One region of the Spirillospora sp. NPDC127506 genome, then DNA from elsewhere that is predicted to be linked to it. Evidence: riboswitches for the same ligand, from Rfam matches in the RefSeq annotation. Region 1 holds a riboswitch; the other holds the start of a gene.
The links. A riboswitch is a leader RNA that binds a small molecule or an ion and turns the genes downstream of it on or off. The one in region 1 is predicted to bind cyclic di-AMP.

Region 1 (7,883 bases):
CCACCACCAATCGGCAGCGGGCCGTCGCCGGCGTCGCCCGCGACAGCGACCTCGTGCTCGTCGTCGGCTCGGCGAACTCGTCCAACTCCCGCCGCCTCGTCGAGGTGGCCGAGAGCCGGGGCACGCCCGCCGTCCTCGTCGACGGTCCCGCGGACGTCCCGCTCGGGCGGCTCAGGGGCGCCCGCGTCGTCGGCCTGACCGCGGGCGCGTCCGCCCCGCCGGCCGTGCTGGACGCGGTCGTCGACGTCCTGCGCGGGCTCGGGCCGGTCGAGATCAAGGAGCACACGGTCACGGTGGAGACGACCGAATTCACCTTGCCAAAGGAGGTCCGAACACAATGAGCATGCCGCTTCGCCAGAGCCTTCGCATCGGGACCTACATCCTCCGCAACAAGCTCCGCGGCCGGGAGAAGTTCCCCCTGATCGTCGAGCTGGAACCGCTGTTCGCGTGCAACCTCGCCTGCGCGGGATGCGGGAAGATCCAGCATCCGGCCGACGTCCTGAAAAGGCGCATGCCGGTCGAGCAGGCGGTCGCCGCCATCGAGGAGTGCGGCGCGCCGATGGTGTCCATCGCCGGCGGTGAACCGCTCATGCACCCGAAGATCCACGAGATCGTGGACGAGCTCGTGAAGCGCAAGAAGTTCGTCTTCCTGTGCACCAACGCGGTGCTCATTCCCCGCCACATCGACAAGTTCAAGCCGTCGCCGTACTTCGCGTGGGCGGTGCACATCGACGGGCTGCGGGAGCGGCACGACGAGTCCGTCTGCAAGGAGGGCGTCTTCGACGCCGCCGTCGCCGCCGTGAAGGAGTGCAAGCGGCGCGGGTTCCGGGTCACCACCAACACGACGATCTTCAACACGGACACGCCGCAGAGCGTCATCGACGTGATGAACTACCTGAACGACGACCTGCAGGTCGACGAGATGATGATCTCGCCGGGGTACGCCTACGACAAGGCGCCCGACCAGGAGCACTTCCTCGGCGTCCAGGAGACCCGCGAGCTGTTCAGCAAGGCGTTCGCCGACGGGAACCGCAAGCGCTGGCGGCTCAACCACTCGCCGCTCTTCCTGGACTTCCTGGAGGGCAAGGTCGACTTCCCCTGCACGGCGTGGGCGATCCCGTCCTACTCCCTCTTCGGCTGGCAGCGCCCCTGCTACCTGATGTCGGACGGCTACGCCCAGACCTACCAGGAACTCCTCGACGAGACCGACTGGGACGCCTACGGCCGGGGCCGGGACCCGCGCTGCGCCAACTGCATGGCGCACTGCGGCTACGAGCCGACCGCGGTCATGGCCACCGTCGGCTCCCTGAAGGAGTCCATCAGGGCGATACGCGACACCTGACCGGACCGCCCGGAGAGCGGGGGATCGGCCCCACTCTCCGGGCCGGGACGCTCGTCAGGCGTCCTTGAGCTTGACCGGCCGGTAGGCCTTGTACTCGCTGCCGGGGTCCAGGCCGTAGTCGCGCGTCCGGTGGTCGGTGCCGTACCGTCCCCGCTGCTCGTACGCCCAGTACTCCGTGTGCTCCTTGTCGGCCCACTTCTCGAAGATGACGACGTGCCGCGTGGTGTTGGTGCCCTGGGCGTCCATGACGAGGTCGCCCTTCTTGAGCTCCGACATCTTGATGCGCTCGGTGTACCGCGACGACGTCAGCCCGACCGTGTTCGGCCCCGGCTTCGGCAGCCGCAGGGCCATGGAGACGAATCCCGAGCAGTCCCTCCGGTAGCCGTCGCGGTAGCCGGTCTGGCTGTAGGGCACCCGGTCCGCGGAGTGCGGGTTCCACGTCTTGGCCCGCTCGATGACCCGCGACCGCTCGTCCTTCTCCCGTTCGACGGGCGCGGCCTTGCGCGGTTTCGGAACCGTGTGGACGGCGGCGACCGCGGCGCTGCCGTCGTCCGGTGCGTCCGCCGCGTGCACGGTCGTGGCCGCCACACCGAACACGGCGAGGCCGACCAGTGCGCCGTTGGCGCTGGGGCTCAGGCCGCGACGGCCCGAACGTTTGCTGTGCTTGCCTTTCAAAGGGGGGCTCCTTCTTCCATGAGCCGCCTACCGGGTTAGCTGACGGGTTCGGGCGTGGAAGTCGCCCTACGGCCATGGGAGAGGCCGATTCACCCCAGTGAGGGTGGGTCCCCGGCTCCGCGCGACGGCGGACTCGGCGGTTGCCGCTGCGATCCTGAGGGCACGTCGGCCCCGTGCACGGGACCCCTGTCCCATGCGGCGAAAGAGCGGCGCTGATGTTGTAAGGCCCTTCCGAGGCGACCGCCTCAGGGCCGCGCGACACGTGGATCGTGTCGCCCGTCCATCCGTGTGCCGGACGGGACAAGAACGCCTGGTGAGCGCCTTGCCGGGCGCCAAGCTAACGCAGATCGCCAAGCCAAGGCAAACTCCCGCAAAATCAAACCCCCAGCTCAACCCCCTGACGCACCTGTCCGCCAACGCCTCCAAGCCCCTCGCGGCGGGCGTTCCCGGCCGCTCCCGGCTCGGCTCCGTGATCTACGCCACGGCGGGGAGCCGGACCTGCGGGACATTCAGCGGATTCCAGAGGTGTCCAGCCTTTCGTTCATAGGGAGCGGCCTCCTGGTGGGCTGGTCAGGTCCCGCCGGCCGGGACCTGAACGCCCGGGCCGGTGCCGCGTTCGGCGGCGAGAAGGGCACCTCACCCACCGATGAATGGAGCAGCCGTGGCCCATGACGACGGCAGGCAGTACCAGACGGGTGGCCGGCCGGTCCACCCGCCCGGCCCCGGTGCGCCCGCGTCCCGGCCCGCCACCACCTACATGGGGTTCTACTTCTGGTACTGGTGCGGCGTGACCGTGCTCCTCCTCATGGGGAGCCTGTTCTTCCTCGCCCACGACCTGGTCGGCACCGGTCTGCTCGGGCTCCTGATCGCCGGGCTCTCCGCCCTCTACGCCCGCTACCTCTACCGGGGCGGCCGCTACCGGATGATGTTCATCATCTTCTGAGGGGGCGGCGCCGGGCTCAGCCCGTGCTCAGGCAGCCGTCGGTCGTGCCGCCGGACGGCACGAGCTGCGCGTCGCCCCAGACCGCGTCGTGCGACTTGTCCGGCGGCTCGGTGCCGTTCTCCGCCGCGATCAGGGCGGTTCGCAGGTTGAGCGTGGTGTAGGGGGAGATGTCCTCGTCGAAGACCGCGGGCTTGCGCGGGCCGGCGTTCCTCGTCGCCACGACCTTGTCGTCGCCCAGCAGGGTGAATTCGATGGTCACGTTGGGCGGATCCTCGTCCGGGACGCCCGCCAGCGCCTTGAAGCGCGAGTATTTCGCGGCGGTCGTCAGAGTGATGGTGGCGGGTCGGCCGATCACACTGAGCGCGACGTAGACGCTCCTGGCGCAGGGCCGGCCGGTGATGCGCGCGCCGCGGCGCCTGAACCAGCCGGTCTGGGGCTCGTGCAGCTGGCTGCTCGGCAGGTCGCGCAAAAAGACCGGCGCGCGCGCCGTGGCCGGAGCGCCGACCGCCTGCACCGGTTCGGACGGCTCGTAGAACCGTCCCCCGGGAACCTGCGTCGAGACGTGCGCCACGAGCAGGCCGTCGACGACGACGATGAGCACCGCCCCCAGGACGGCGGTCACCCCGCCCGTGTTGATGTTGAGGCGGGTTTTGCGCACGTTGGTGGTGTTGATGTCGCGGCCCGCCGCGTTGACCGTTGTCTGCACCGAGGGACGGCGCGCACCGCGCCCCACGATCGCCGCGATCAGCACCATGGCGCCGGCGAACCCGCCCCAGTACCAGTCGCCGCCCAGCACCCGTCCCGCCGCGCAGGCCCCCGCGCACGCGAGCACGATGAAAGCCGCCTTCGCCATCGTGCGGCGCGGCCCGCCGCTCTTCCGACCGCTCATCGGCGCGCCCCCGTTTCTCCTCGGCTCGCACGGCCGCCGTTCCCCAGGGTCCGATCGGCCGGTGATCTCCGCGCGCGTGCGCGTCCGCTCCGCCGTGCTCGGCCGAGCAGGGGTCAACCCTGCTCAAGACCGCCGCGGGCGGTCAACGCGGAAAGGAGCCGGCGTCGACCCCGCCTCCGCACTCGGGAGTGAGCCCTTCAGCTGGAATTCACCGCGAATGCGCAGGTCAGCGGGAAATGTGCACCGCCGCACCAATGAGAGAGGCCCTGGGCGGACGTTCTGGGAGAGCCGGAACGGCGTTGCACATTACTTGCCGGTATGGCGCACGTGCGCCATTGCGGCTCTACGAGCAGACCTTCGCGGCGACGGCGGCCTCGGCCTCCGTCAGGGAGCGGAGAACGGCCGGATCGAAGCCGCCCGTCGGAAAGCCGGTCGTGCCGACGGAATGGAACATCTTCTCCCGGCCTCTCTGATCGTGGGCGGCCCGGCCGGACGCGGCCTGGCGCGGCGAGATGACGAGGCCATCGGAGCCCGGGGCTCCCGGCGGTCCGGCGGACGCGGCGCGGCACGGTCAGAACTGGCCGCGGAACCTGGCGATGACGTCGCCGACCTTCGCGTCCGGCTCGCTGCTGCAGCTGTAGCGGATCGCGGGCGGGGCCAGCGGGCTGCCCGCGCCGGAGACGCCCTTCTCCCGGGCGATGTCGATGATCGCGTGCTGCTGGGTCTCGGAGTCCGCGTCGAGGAACTCCGCGCACGTCGAGTCGGCGGTGATGGCGTCGGAGGTCGCGGCCTTGACGATGAAGACGAAGACGAACAGCGCGGCGATCGCCCCCGCGGCCAGGAGCACCAGCCCGCCCGTGTTGATGGTCGTCTTCTTCTCGTTGGTGGTGGTGATGTCGCGGCCCGCGGCGGTGATGCCCCTCCCGGTGACGTTGCTCAGGGTGACGCGGCTCGACCAGGACGAGGCCGGGGCGGCCGACCGCGCGCGTCCCACGGCGTCCCGCAGCGCCGCGGCGAAGGCGGCGTCGGTCTCGGCCGCGTGCCGGAGCAGGTCCTGGACGAGCGAGCTGTTGCCCGGGTCCGTGGTGTACGCCGTGAACGCCGCCTGCCGCCCGTCCCGGACGAGCCGCCCCCGGACCAGGTCGTACAGGTCGGCGAGTGCCGGGTCGCCGTCGGCGCGGACGGAGCCGTCGGAGATGCCGGGGAGTCGCGCGGCGAGGACCTCGACCGCCGTCGTCGCCAGTTCGTTCGCGTGCACGGAATCACCTTTCGAGTTCGGACGGGGATCCGTCCCGCGGCGCGCGGGCGTCCCTCCGGATGCGGGTCCTCGGGAATCAGCCGCCCTCGCCGCGGCATTCGGCCGCGACCGGCGCGGTGGTGGTCTCGGCCTCGACCATGTTGAAGGAGTCGGATTCGCCAGCCGCGCACAGCTCCTTGCGGTCGGTGGGGCCGCTGCCGGCGCAGCCCGCGGCCAGCGGCAGCAGGGCGGCGGCGCAGGCGGCCGCGATGGACGGGCCGTTCATCGGAGGTCCCTCCCGGCGATCTCGGAGTCGGTGACGGTGACGTTGCGCCCCTGGATGCGGACGCCGCCCGGCACCGGCCCGGGCGGCATGCCGGGAGGCGTGTCGGGCGATGGGCCGGACGGCGGGCGGAACGCGTCGGCCGCGAGCCGCGCGGCGTCCCCGTCGTCGCCCGGGACGTACAGCCAGGCGCGCACCCGCGTCTCCTTCACCGCCACGCCGACGGGGCGGAACGCCTCCGGGTCGACGGCGGGGTCCCCGTAGCGGACGATGCCGCGGTGGACCTGCTCGGACACCAGGTAGGCGACCGGGCCGCGGGCCCGCTTGAGCGCCGCCTTCAGCACGGGCGCCTCGTTCAGCCGGAACGCCTCGTTGACGTCGCCGCCCACGAAGCCCCGCGGGTCGCGGTAGACGTCGCCGGCGTGCAGGACGACGCGCAGCCGCGGCGGCTCCGCCGGGGCGGCCTCGGCCAGGCGCAGGACGGCGGCGACGATCACCGGGCGCGGGACGTCCGCCGGCCAGAGCATCAGCACGGCGTCGCCGCGGTCCTCGTGGACGCAGCGCCCCCACAGCGCGCCGAGCGCACCGGACAGCCACGTGTACAGCGCGTCGCGGGCCCGCCGCTGCTCCAGGTCGTTGCGGCGGGCGAAGCCCTCGATGTCGGCGATCGCCAGGGTCGCGGGCGCGGGGTACTCGTTCACGGTCGTGCCTCCCATCGGGGTCACCGGCCGCCGAGAAGCGCGGCCAGGCCGATCGCGGCGAGCAGCAGGACCGCGAAGACCCCCACGGCCGCCGCCGCGGCGGCGGCCGGCCGGACGCGGCGGGCGAACCGGTGGATCGCGCCGCCCGCCCGCGCCGCACCGCCGTGCACGGTCAGGTCGCGGCCGGCGATGCGCGCGTCGCGGATGGTCAGGTCGTTGTCGGCGTGGACGTGGACCGACCACTGCTCGCCGGTCGCCGGATCGTGTTCCATGGCCGGGCCCCCTTGTTCACGGCGGAACGGCTCAACAGTGCGGAGTCGGGTTGCGGCAGGTCAACGCGATTGCGCGAGGTCGCCGCGGGCGCCATCCGGGCGGATGCGGCCCGGGTCCGGCGGGTCATCCCGTCGCCGCTGGTCAGCGGTGCCGTCCCGGGATTCCGGTACGTATCGGGAACGGCCGGGACGGATCCGGTGAGAGGCCGCGGAATGGCGCACGTGCGCCATTCAGCCGTCCGGTTCGGGAGACTCCGAGCCGTTCCCGTCGAACCGGGAGAGGAAGGCCGACAGGCGCTCGTCGCTGACGACCTCGACCGTCCCGTGCCCCGTCGCCACGATGCCCTGCTCGCGCAGCCGGCCGAGCGCCCGCACCACCGAGCTGCGCGCCACCCCGAGCATCTCGGCGATCTGGTGCTGATACCGGAACGGGGCCGCGTCGCCGCGCCGCGTCCGCTCCAGCAGCCGGGCCACCCGCACGACGGTCGGCTCGGCCCTGCCGTCGCCGTTCAGGTCGGCGCACCGCAGCCGGTGCACGAGCACGCGGAGCAGCGCGTTCCGGACGCCGTCGTGCCTGCGCATCACCCGGTCGAACGCCTCATGGGAGAGCACGGCGACGGCGCCCGCCCGGACGATCTGGACCGTGGCCGAGTGCGGCCGCCCGTCGATGAGGGACAGCTCGCCGAGGATGTCGCCGGGCCCGCGGTAGGCGACCCACGCGCCGTCGCGGAGGACGCGCGCGTGCGCGGTCAGCAGGATCACGATCTTCGCGGAGCGGCGGCCCTGCGCGTAGAGCTGCGCGCCGTCCGCCACCTGGTGGCGCGTCCCGGCGTCGATCAGGTCGCGCCGCTCGTCCGCGCGCAGCAGGGACAGGAATGGGGCGCCGTACTGCGCCCTGGGCCGGTGCTGGGTCATGATTGCCTCGTAGGGGATCGGGGCGTTGGCGGCTGAAGCCCGCCGGGGAGCGAGCCACGGCATGAGCGGTGATGCGGCGGACGGCTGGAACCTCGTCTACGACGAGGAGGGGGCGCCTCCCGGACGGATCGCGGGCACGGCCGCACGCGTCCTGGCGGTCGCCGACGAGTGGTTCCCGGCGCGCGGCGGCCTCAGCTCGCTGAACCGCTACCTGTGCGGGGCGCTCGCCGCGGCGGGCGCGGAGACGTACTGCCTGGTGCCGGGCGCGTCCCCCGCCGAGCTGGCGGACGCCGAGCGGGCCGGGGTGCGGCTGGTCGCCGCCCGCCGGTCGCCCGGGACCACCGAGCGGGAGGCGCTGATGCGCCGGCCGCCGCTGCCGCGCGGCGCCGTCCCCGACCTGGTGATCGGGCACGGCCGCGTCACCGGGCAGATCGCCAGGGCCCTGGTCGAGGACCACTTCCCGGACGCCGCCCGGCTGCACCTCGTCCACATGGACCCCGACGACATCGAGTGGTTCAAGCTCGACCACGAGGACGACGCCGGCGTGCGCGCCGAGGAGCGCGGCAGGCTCGAACTCGCGCTCGCGCGGGACGCGGCGGCGGTCATGCCGGTCGGCCCGCGGCTGC
Region 2 (7,883 bases), on a different contig from region 1:
GGGCCGCAGCACGGCGGGCCGCCGCTGCCGCCGCACGGCCGTGAGGCGACGCTGCTGCCGCCCGACCACAACCAGGGCCAGCGTCCCCCCGCCCCCGACAGCACGGCGTTCATGTGCCCGTACTGCGAGGCGGTGCTGAGCAACCCGGGCGCCGCGCAGTGCGACTCGTGCCTGCGCCCCCTGCCCAAGCAGGGCACGCCCGTCCTGCGGGTGCAGTTCCCCACGGGCGAGCTGAAGGTGTCCGTCGGCCAGCACCTGGTGCTCGGCCGGGACGCGGGCCAGTCGCCGGTGGCCGCCACGTTCACGCAGTACGACAACGTGTCGCGGCGCCACTCGACGGTCTGGCTCGACCCGTCCGGCACGGCCTGGGTGCGGGACGAGGGCTCCACCAACGGGACGTTCGTCAACGGCGAGCGGCTCCCCCGCGGCGTGGAGGCGCCTCTCCGCGACGGCGACCAGCTCCGCCTGGCCGCCGACGTGACGGGGACCGTCCAGCTGAAGTGACCCGCATGCAAGGAGGCGGCCCCGCGGTTCTCGGAACCGCGGGGCCGCCTCCTTCGCGCTCAGGCCGCTCGCCGGCGGGTCAGCCGGCGCGCTTGGTGCGGGCGCGCATGCGCTCGCGCTCCTTGGCGTCCAGCACGACCTTGCGGATGCGGACGTTCGCGGGCGTCACCTCGACGCACTCGTCCTCGCGGCAGAACTCCAGCGCCTCCTCCAGCGACAGGATCCGCGGCGGGGTGAGCCGCTCCAGCTCGTCGCCGGTGGACGACCGCATGTTCGTGAGCTTCTTCTCCTTGGTGATGTTGACGTCCATGTCGTCGGCACGGGAGTTCTCCCCGACGATCATGCCCTCGTACACCTCGGTGCCCGGCCCGACGAAGAACGTGCCGCGCTCCTGCAGGTTCGTGATCGCGTAGGCGGTGGCGGCGCCCGCGCGGTCGGCGACCAGCGACCCGGACGGGCGGGTGCGCAGCTCGCCGAACCAGGGCTCGTAGCCCTCGAAGACGTGGTGCGCCATGCCGGTGCCGCGCGTCTCGGTCATGAACTCGGTGCGGAACCCGATCAGGCCGCGCGCCGGGACGAGGAACTCCATCCGGACCCAGCCGGTGCCGTGGTTCGTCATGTGCTCCATGCGGCCCTTGCGGACGGCCATGAGCTGCGTGACGGCGCCGAGGTGCTCCTCGGGGATGTCGACGGTGAGCCGCTCGACCGGCTCGTGCTTCCGGCCGTCGATGGTCTTCGCGACGACCTGCGGCTTGCCGACGGTCAGCTCGTAGCCCTCGCGGCGCATGTTCTCGACGAGGATCGCGAGGGCCAGCTCGCCGCGGCCCTGCACCTCCCACGCGTCCGGGCGCTCGGTCGGCAGCACCCTGATCGACACGTTGCCGACCAGCTCGCGGTCGAGGCGGTCCTTGACCATGCGGGCGGTGACCTTGGTGCCCTTCTCGCGGCCGGCCATCGGCCCGGTGTTGGTGCCGATGGTCATGGAGATCGCGGGCTCGTCCACGGTGATCAGCGGCAGCGGGCGCGGGTCGTCGGGGTCGGCGATGGTGTCGCCGATCATGATCTCCGGGATGCCGGCGATCGCGATGATGTCGCCCGGCCCCGCGTCGTCGGCGGGCTTGCGGGTGAGCGCGTCCGTCATCAGCAGCTCGGTGATCTTGACGCGCTCGATGCTGCCGTCGTGCCGGCACCAGGCGACCTGCTGGCCCTTCTTGATCGTCCCGGCGTGGACGCGGCACAGCGCGATCCGGCCGAGGTAGCTGGAGGCGTCCAGGTTCGTCACGTGCGCCTGCAGCGGCGCGTCCGGGTCGTAGGACGGCGCCGGGATCGTCTCGGTGATGACCTGGAACAGCGGCTCCAGGTCGGCGCTGGCGGGCATCTCCCCGTCGGCGGGCTTGTCGAGCGACGCCCGCCCGGCCCGGCCGGACGCGTACACGATCGGGAAGTCGATCTGGTCCTCGTCGGCGTCGAGGTCCATGAACAGCTCGTACGTCTCGTCCACGACCTCGTCGATGCGGGCGTCGGGACGGTCGGTCTTGTTCACGACGAGGATCACCGGGAGCCGCGCGGCGAGCGCCTTGCGCAGCACGAACCGGGTCTGCGGGAGCGGCCCCTCGCTGGCGTCCACCAGCAGGACGACGCCGTCCACCATGGACAGCCCGCGCTCGACCTCGCCGCCGAAGTCGGCGTGGCCCGGGGTGTCGATGATGTTGATCGTCAGCCCGTTGTGCCGGACGGCGGTGTTCTTCGCGAGGATCGTGATGCCCTTCTCGCGCTCCAGGTCGTTGGAGTCCATGACCCGGTCGTCGACGTCCTGGTTCTCGCGGAAGGCCCCGGACTGCCAGAGCATTGCGTCGACCAGCGTCGTCTTCCCGTGGTCGACGTGGGCGACGATCGCTACGTTCCGGAGGTCGTCGCGGGTGGAGATGGGCATGCGGGTTACCTTGCGTGAGGTTTCAGGAGAGTCGCCGCAGAAAAGCGGCAGCACTCCATTCTACGCGCCGCGGTGCCCGGCCCATCCCGGCCGCGTCCTCCCACCCTTCACACGCGGTCACACGCGCCCCGATTCGCCAACTTTGCTCATCCTTTGTAATCTGCCCGAGATCCGGTCGTCCGGAGCCCCACTCCCCGGGGCTGCGACCGGCACGCCGAATCTCCCGCCCGCCGGGAGAACCGGGGACCCAACCCTCGGGGTGAATCGACGCGCCGCAGGGCGGTGCGCCGTAGGGCGACTCCTGGCCCGAACCCGTCAGCTAACCCGGTAGGCGCGTGAGGAGAGGAGAACACCGGCTTGGCACCGGACCCCCGCCGGCGGCGGCGCTTCGCGCCCGCCGCCACCGCCGCCCTGCTCCTGATCGGCCTCGGCGCCACCGCCCCCGTCGCCGCCCACGCCGCGCCGCCGCTCCGCCTGGCCGCCGCCGCGACCGCGCCCAGCCCGACGCCGACGACGGAGAAGGGCCTGCGCAAGAGCCTCAAGGCGCTGAACGAAGAGGCCGAGATCCTCACCGAGAAGTACAACAAGGCCCGGGTGGACCTGAAGGCGGCGCAGAAGGCCGAGCAGGACGCCGCCAAGAACGCGCAGGTGCTGCGCGCCCAGGCCGGCCCGGCCCGCGAGCAGCTCGGGCGGATGGCCGCCGCCACCTACATGGCCGGCGCCCCCGACGCGATCTTCGGCTCCGACGGCTCCGCCGAGGGGCTGACCGAGCGCGCCTACCTCACCCAGAACCAGGCCGCCGCCGTCAAGGCCCTGCAGAAGCAGATCCAGCGGGCCGACGCCGCCCAGCGCACCGCGGAGGCCAAGACCGCGCAGGTCAAGAAGGCGTGGGAGGACGCCAAGAAGGCGCGCGCGCAGGCCAAGGCCAAGGTCACCGAGGTGATGAAGCGCCTCGACAAGCTCTCCACCACGCACGCCCGCGACCCGCGCACCGGCCTCACCGCCAGCATCAAGGGCTCGGGCCTGCCCGCCAAGATGGCCCGCAAGGCCTACAGCAAGATCGGCTCCCCCTACGTGTGGGCGGCCGCCGGCCCGAACAGCTTCGACTGCTCCGGCCTCGTCGTGTGGGCCTACGCCCAGGTCGGCAAGCCCGGCCTGCCCCACTACACCGGCGACCTCTACCAGCTGGGCACGAAGGTGCCGCGCAGCCAGCTGCGCTCCGGGGACCTCGTGTACTTCGGCAGCAACCTGCACCACATGGGGATCTACCTGAGCGACGGCAAGTTCCTGCACGCTCCGCAGACCGGCGACGTGGTGAAGATCTCCAAGCTGTCGGACCGCTCCGACTACGCGGGCGCCAACCGCATCTCCTGACGGGCGCGGCGCCCCCACGGATGTCGGGGGCTTCCTGCGGCGCGGCGGGAAGCCCCCGAACTCATCCGCGCGATCCGACGCCCGGAGGGCGGCCGGGCCTCAGCTGAAGTGCTCCCGGGCGAGCAGGTCGATCACCGGGCGGTCGCCGGGGAGCCAGTCGACGTCGTAGAGCTCCGGCGGGGTCAGCCAGCGGAGGGCCAGGTGCTCCAGGGCCCGGGGCTCGCCCTCGATGATCTCGGCGGTCCAGACGCGCAGCAGCGCCCGCTCGCTGAGCGTCCAGTCGCCGCCGACGCGGCGGCCGAGCCGGATCTTGATCGCCAGTTCCTCGTCGCACTCGCGGACCAGCGCGTCCTCGTCGGACTCGCCCGGGTCGACCTTCCCGCCCGGCAGTTCCCAGCCGCCCGCCATGTGCGGCGGTTCGGCCCGCTGCGCGCTCAGCAGGCGCCCGCCGGCGATGATCGCCGCGCCCACGACCACGAGAGCGATGGCCATCAGCCCCTCTCCGTCATGGCGGCCTCCGGCCTGCCGCCGTCCCGTGCGGCGCCGACCAGCCGCGTCGCCTCCCGGACGATCTCCTCCAGGTGGCCGCCGTGCGCGCCGCGCCAGTAGACCTGCCCGCAGCCGGCGCAGCGGCCGTAGACGTCGTAGCTGCGGCGCGTCCCGGCTTCGAGGTCGCCCTCGACCTCGCGCTTGTCGACCGGGACGAGCTCGCCGTTGCAGGCGGTGCACCGCGTCCAGGGGCGCAGGACGGGCGCGAACCGGTCGAGGAGGTCGCGGAGCTGGTCGTCGGGCCGGGAGCCGCGGACGTAGGCGCCCGCCCAGAGGGCGCGGCGGCGGAGGAGGCCGCGGTCCTGGGTGAGCAGGACGCGGCGCTCCTCGTTGGCCTGGACGACCAGCGCCGGATCGTCCATGTCGTTGTGGTAGGCGGTGTCGAGGCCGAGGAGGCGCATGCGGCGCGCGAGCGTGCCGAGGTGGACGTCCAGCAGGAAGCGCGGTGCGTCCTGGCCCGGCTCCAGCGGGACGGGCTGGGGGCGCGGCACCGCCGCCACGTGCACCTCGTCGCCGGGGCGCGGGCGGGTGGACGGCTCCGCGGGTTCGCCGCCGATGGTCATCGGGCCCGCCTCGGTGAGCGGCACCCCGAGCGACTCGACGAGGTGACCCAGCGTCGACGTCCCGTCGCAGGGCACCTGGTTCACGCTCTTGCGCCGGGTGGCGGGCAGGAACATCAGCAGTTCGTCCGCGACGCGGACGGTCATCTCGGGCTCCACGCCGATCAGCATGCCACGCGCCCCCGGCTTTCCCGTGCGATTATCGGCGGGTCAGGCGCGCGGCGGACTCCGAGAGGGAGTCCAGCAGGGCCGGGACGTCGTGGCCGCCGAGCACTCCCCCGCGCTTGACGACCCGGCCGCCCACGAGGACGGTGTCGACGTTGCGGGTGTCCGCCGACAGGACCACCGCCGCGATGGGGTCGTGGGCCGCGGCGGTGCCGGTGTCGACGCTGAGGACGAGGATGTCGGCGTGTTTGCCGGGGGTCAGCGACCCGGTGACGTCCGCCAGGCCGGCGACCTCGGCCCCTTCGATGGTGGCCATGCGCAGCGCGTCCGCGGCGGTGAACCCCAGGCCCGCGCCGCCGGGGCGTCCCCGCTCCAGGAAGTAGGCGGCCCGCATGATGCTGAACATGTCGCCCGGCCCGCTCGCGACCGTGTCGGCGCCGAGGCCCGTGGGGACGCCCGCGTTCCGGGCCCGTCCGGTGGGCGGGGGGCCGATGCCGAGCGCCGCCTCGATCGCGGGTGCGACGGACACGGTCCCGCCGCTGCCGGCGATCCGCTCGAACTCCTCGCCGGTGTAGTGGTTGGCGTGGACGTAGGTCGTCGGGTGCTTCAGGAGCCCGGCGTCCGCGAGGAAGGCGAGGCCGCGCGCGGCGCTCTCGGGCCCGTGGCCGCCCATGTGGACGGTGACCGGCAGTCCGAGGTCGCGGGCCAGCCGCCACTCGGCCAGCGCCCGCTCCTCACCCGCGATCTCCGGGCCGAGCGCCGCCATCGCCATGGTGAGGGTCCCGGCGGGCGCGTCGAAGTACTCGCCGCGGACGCGGCGGGTCTCGGCGGCCAGCGCGCCGGGGCCGCCGTCGCCGCCGTAGCAGTAGCCGAACACCGCCCTGATGCCCGATGCGCGGAGCGCTTCGACGTTCGCGTCGGTGTGGCCGGGGCTCAGCTGGATGTGCGACCAGTCGACCAGCGTCGTGATGCCGGAGTCGAGGCACTCCAGCACGCCGGCGAGCGTCCCGGCGTACACGTCGTCCGGGCGGTAGCGGGGCGCCAGCTCGCCGAGGACGCGCTCCAGGTAGGCGGGGAGCGTGCCGTCGGGGACGGTCGCGCGGATCCCCGCCTGCCAGGTGTGGCGGTGGGTGTCGACGAAGCCCGGCAGGACGAGCTTCCCCGCCGCCTCGACGACCTCGGCGTCCGGCGGTGCGGCCAGGCCGGGGCCGACCGCGGCGATGCGGCCGTCCTCGACCAGGACGTCGGCCTTCCCGAGCACGGTGGGCGCGGGTGCGGTGTCGATGACGACGCCGTTCCGGAGGAGTACAGTCGGTGTCATGCGAGAAAGCTTAAGGAAAAGCTTTTAAAAAAGCAATATGGCGAGTCAGTATCCTCGGGGACGTGCAGGGAGACGACGGGGAGCGCCGCGACGACGTCGACGCGGTGGCCGCGACGTGGCGGCGGGACGGGCTGTCCGAGCCGCTCATCGCGATGCTGGAGGTCGGCAAGCGGGCCGGACGCATCGCCATGCTCGTCCAGCAGGCCATGCGGCCCGCCCTCGCCGACCTGGGGCTGACCTACGCCGAGTTCGAGGTGCTGACCGTCCTGCGGCGCGAGGGCGAGCCCTACCGGCTGCGGCCCAGCGAGCTGACGCGGTCGGCGTTCCTCACCTCGGGCGGGACGAGCAACGTCCTGCAGCGGCTGCACAGGGTCGGCTACATCGAACGCGAGGCCGACGCGGGCGACGCCCGCAGCCGGTTCGTGCGGCTCACGGCGGACGGGCTGCGGGTCACCGAGCGCGCCCTGAAGGCGGCCGGGGACGCGCACGAGGACGTCATGGCGCGGGTGCCGGAACGGGACGTGCGGGCCGCCGCGGACGCGCTCCGCGAGATCCTGCTGGCGGCCGGCGGCCGGCGGTTCCGCTGACGCCGCGGGTCAGGGCCGCCGGGCGGCCAGCTCGCTGACCTTCTGCTTGAAGTCGGGCCGCGCGAGCGGGCGGGTCACGCCCACCCAGTCCGACCGCTTGTACGACTTCACGCCGATCGCGGGCACGCACGTCGAGCAGCTCGCCACGATCATCTTGCCCTTGCCGATGACCATCCCGACATGCCCGGGGCGGTTCGGCGACGTCCCCGGGCCTGAGTTGAAGAACACCAGGTCGCCGGGCTGCTCCTTGCCCTTGGCGATCTTCACGCCGAACGGCCACTGCTCGAACGTGGTGCGCGGGATGGCCAGGCCGACCTGCCGGTAGGCGGCCTGGATGAGGCTGGAGCAGTCCCACGCGTCCGGGCCGTTCGCGCCGAACACGTACGGCTTGCCGCGCTGCGCCAGCGCGAACTCGATGATCGTCTGGACGAGCTCGCCGATGTTCGCGGGCAGCTCGTCGTCCCCGCAGTCGATGCCGTTCGCCTGGACGACCTTGAACTCGCCGCCGGCGTAGCGCTTCGCCCAGTCGAGGACGAGGTCCACGTAGTCCGACGAGTGGTTGTACTGGAAGATCGCGGTCTTCATCCGCTGCGGGGCGCCGTTGTGCTTGAGGTAGGCGGCGGCGCTCGGGATCGCGTCCTCCGGGTCGTAGCGGTCCTTCTTGCCGTCCTTGTCGCCGTCGACCCCGAACTCCCTGAACGTCGCGGCGAGGAACTGCATCGGCCCGCCGGCGCCCGCGTAGTTCTCCCCGCTGCTGACGCCGGGGAGCGTCGACCGGCCGTGGTCGGTCTCGACCTTGCCGATGCCGGCCAGCACGTTCCACGGGATGCCGTACTTCTTGCCGGCCTCCTGGTACAGCTTCAGGTAGTTCGCCGGTATGGCCTTCGCGT

Region 2: it holds a riboswitch for cyclic di-AMP, as region 1 does, so the genes downstream of both, ABTW95_RS05780 (C40 family peptidase) here and ABTW95_RS00825 (NlpC/P60 family protein) in region 1, are expected to answer to the same signal.

What each region holds. Positions count from the first base shown of each region.
Region 1 is NZ_JBEORG010000001.1:190,503-198,385, forward strand. It holds gene ispH (4-hydroxy-3-methylbut-2-enyl diphosphate reductase) at 1-341, shown strand, start outside; gene hpnH (adenosyl-hopene transferase HpnH) at 338-1,342, shown strand; gene ABTW95_RS00825 (NlpC/P60 family protein) at 1,397-2,017, opposite strand; cyclic di-AMP (ydaO/yuaA leader) riboswitch at 2,026-2,166, opposite strand; gene ABTW95_RS00830 (hypothetical protein) at 2,679-2,960, shown strand; gene ABTW95_RS00835 (NPCBM/NEW2 domain-containing protein) at 2,977-3,849, opposite strand; gene ABTW95_RS00840 (hypothetical protein) at 4,421-5,107, opposite strand; gene ABTW95_RS00845 (hypothetical protein) at 5,184-5,372, opposite strand; gene ABTW95_RS00850 (hypothetical protein) at 5,369-6,070, opposite strand; gene ABTW95_RS00855 (hypothetical protein) at 6,091-6,342, opposite strand; gene ABTW95_RS00860 (Crp/Fnr family transcriptional regulator) at 6,574-7,257, opposite strand; gene ABTW95_RS00865 (glycosyltransferase family 4 protein) at 7,319-7,883, shown strand, end outside.
Region 2 is NZ_JBEORG010000003.1:292,170-300,052, forward strand. It holds gene ABTW95_RS05770 (FHA domain-containing protein) at 1-504, shown strand, start outside; gene typA (translational GTPase TypA) at 584-2,437, opposite strand; cyclic di-AMP (ydaO/yuaA leader) riboswitch at 2,640-2,787, shown strand; gene ABTW95_RS05780 (C40 family peptidase) at 2,795-3,811, shown strand; gene ABTW95_RS05785 ((deoxy)nucleoside triphosphate pyrophosphohydrolase) at 3,911-4,303, opposite strand; gene ABTW95_RS05790 (Mut7-C RNAse domain-containing protein) at 4,303-5,091, opposite strand; gene ABTW95_RS05795 (amidohydrolase family protein) at 5,120-6,406, opposite strand; gene ABTW95_RS05800 (MarR family winged helix-turn-helix transcriptional regulator) at 6,469-6,993, shown strand; gene ABTW95_RS05805 (C40 family peptidase) at 7,003-7,883, opposite strand, start outside.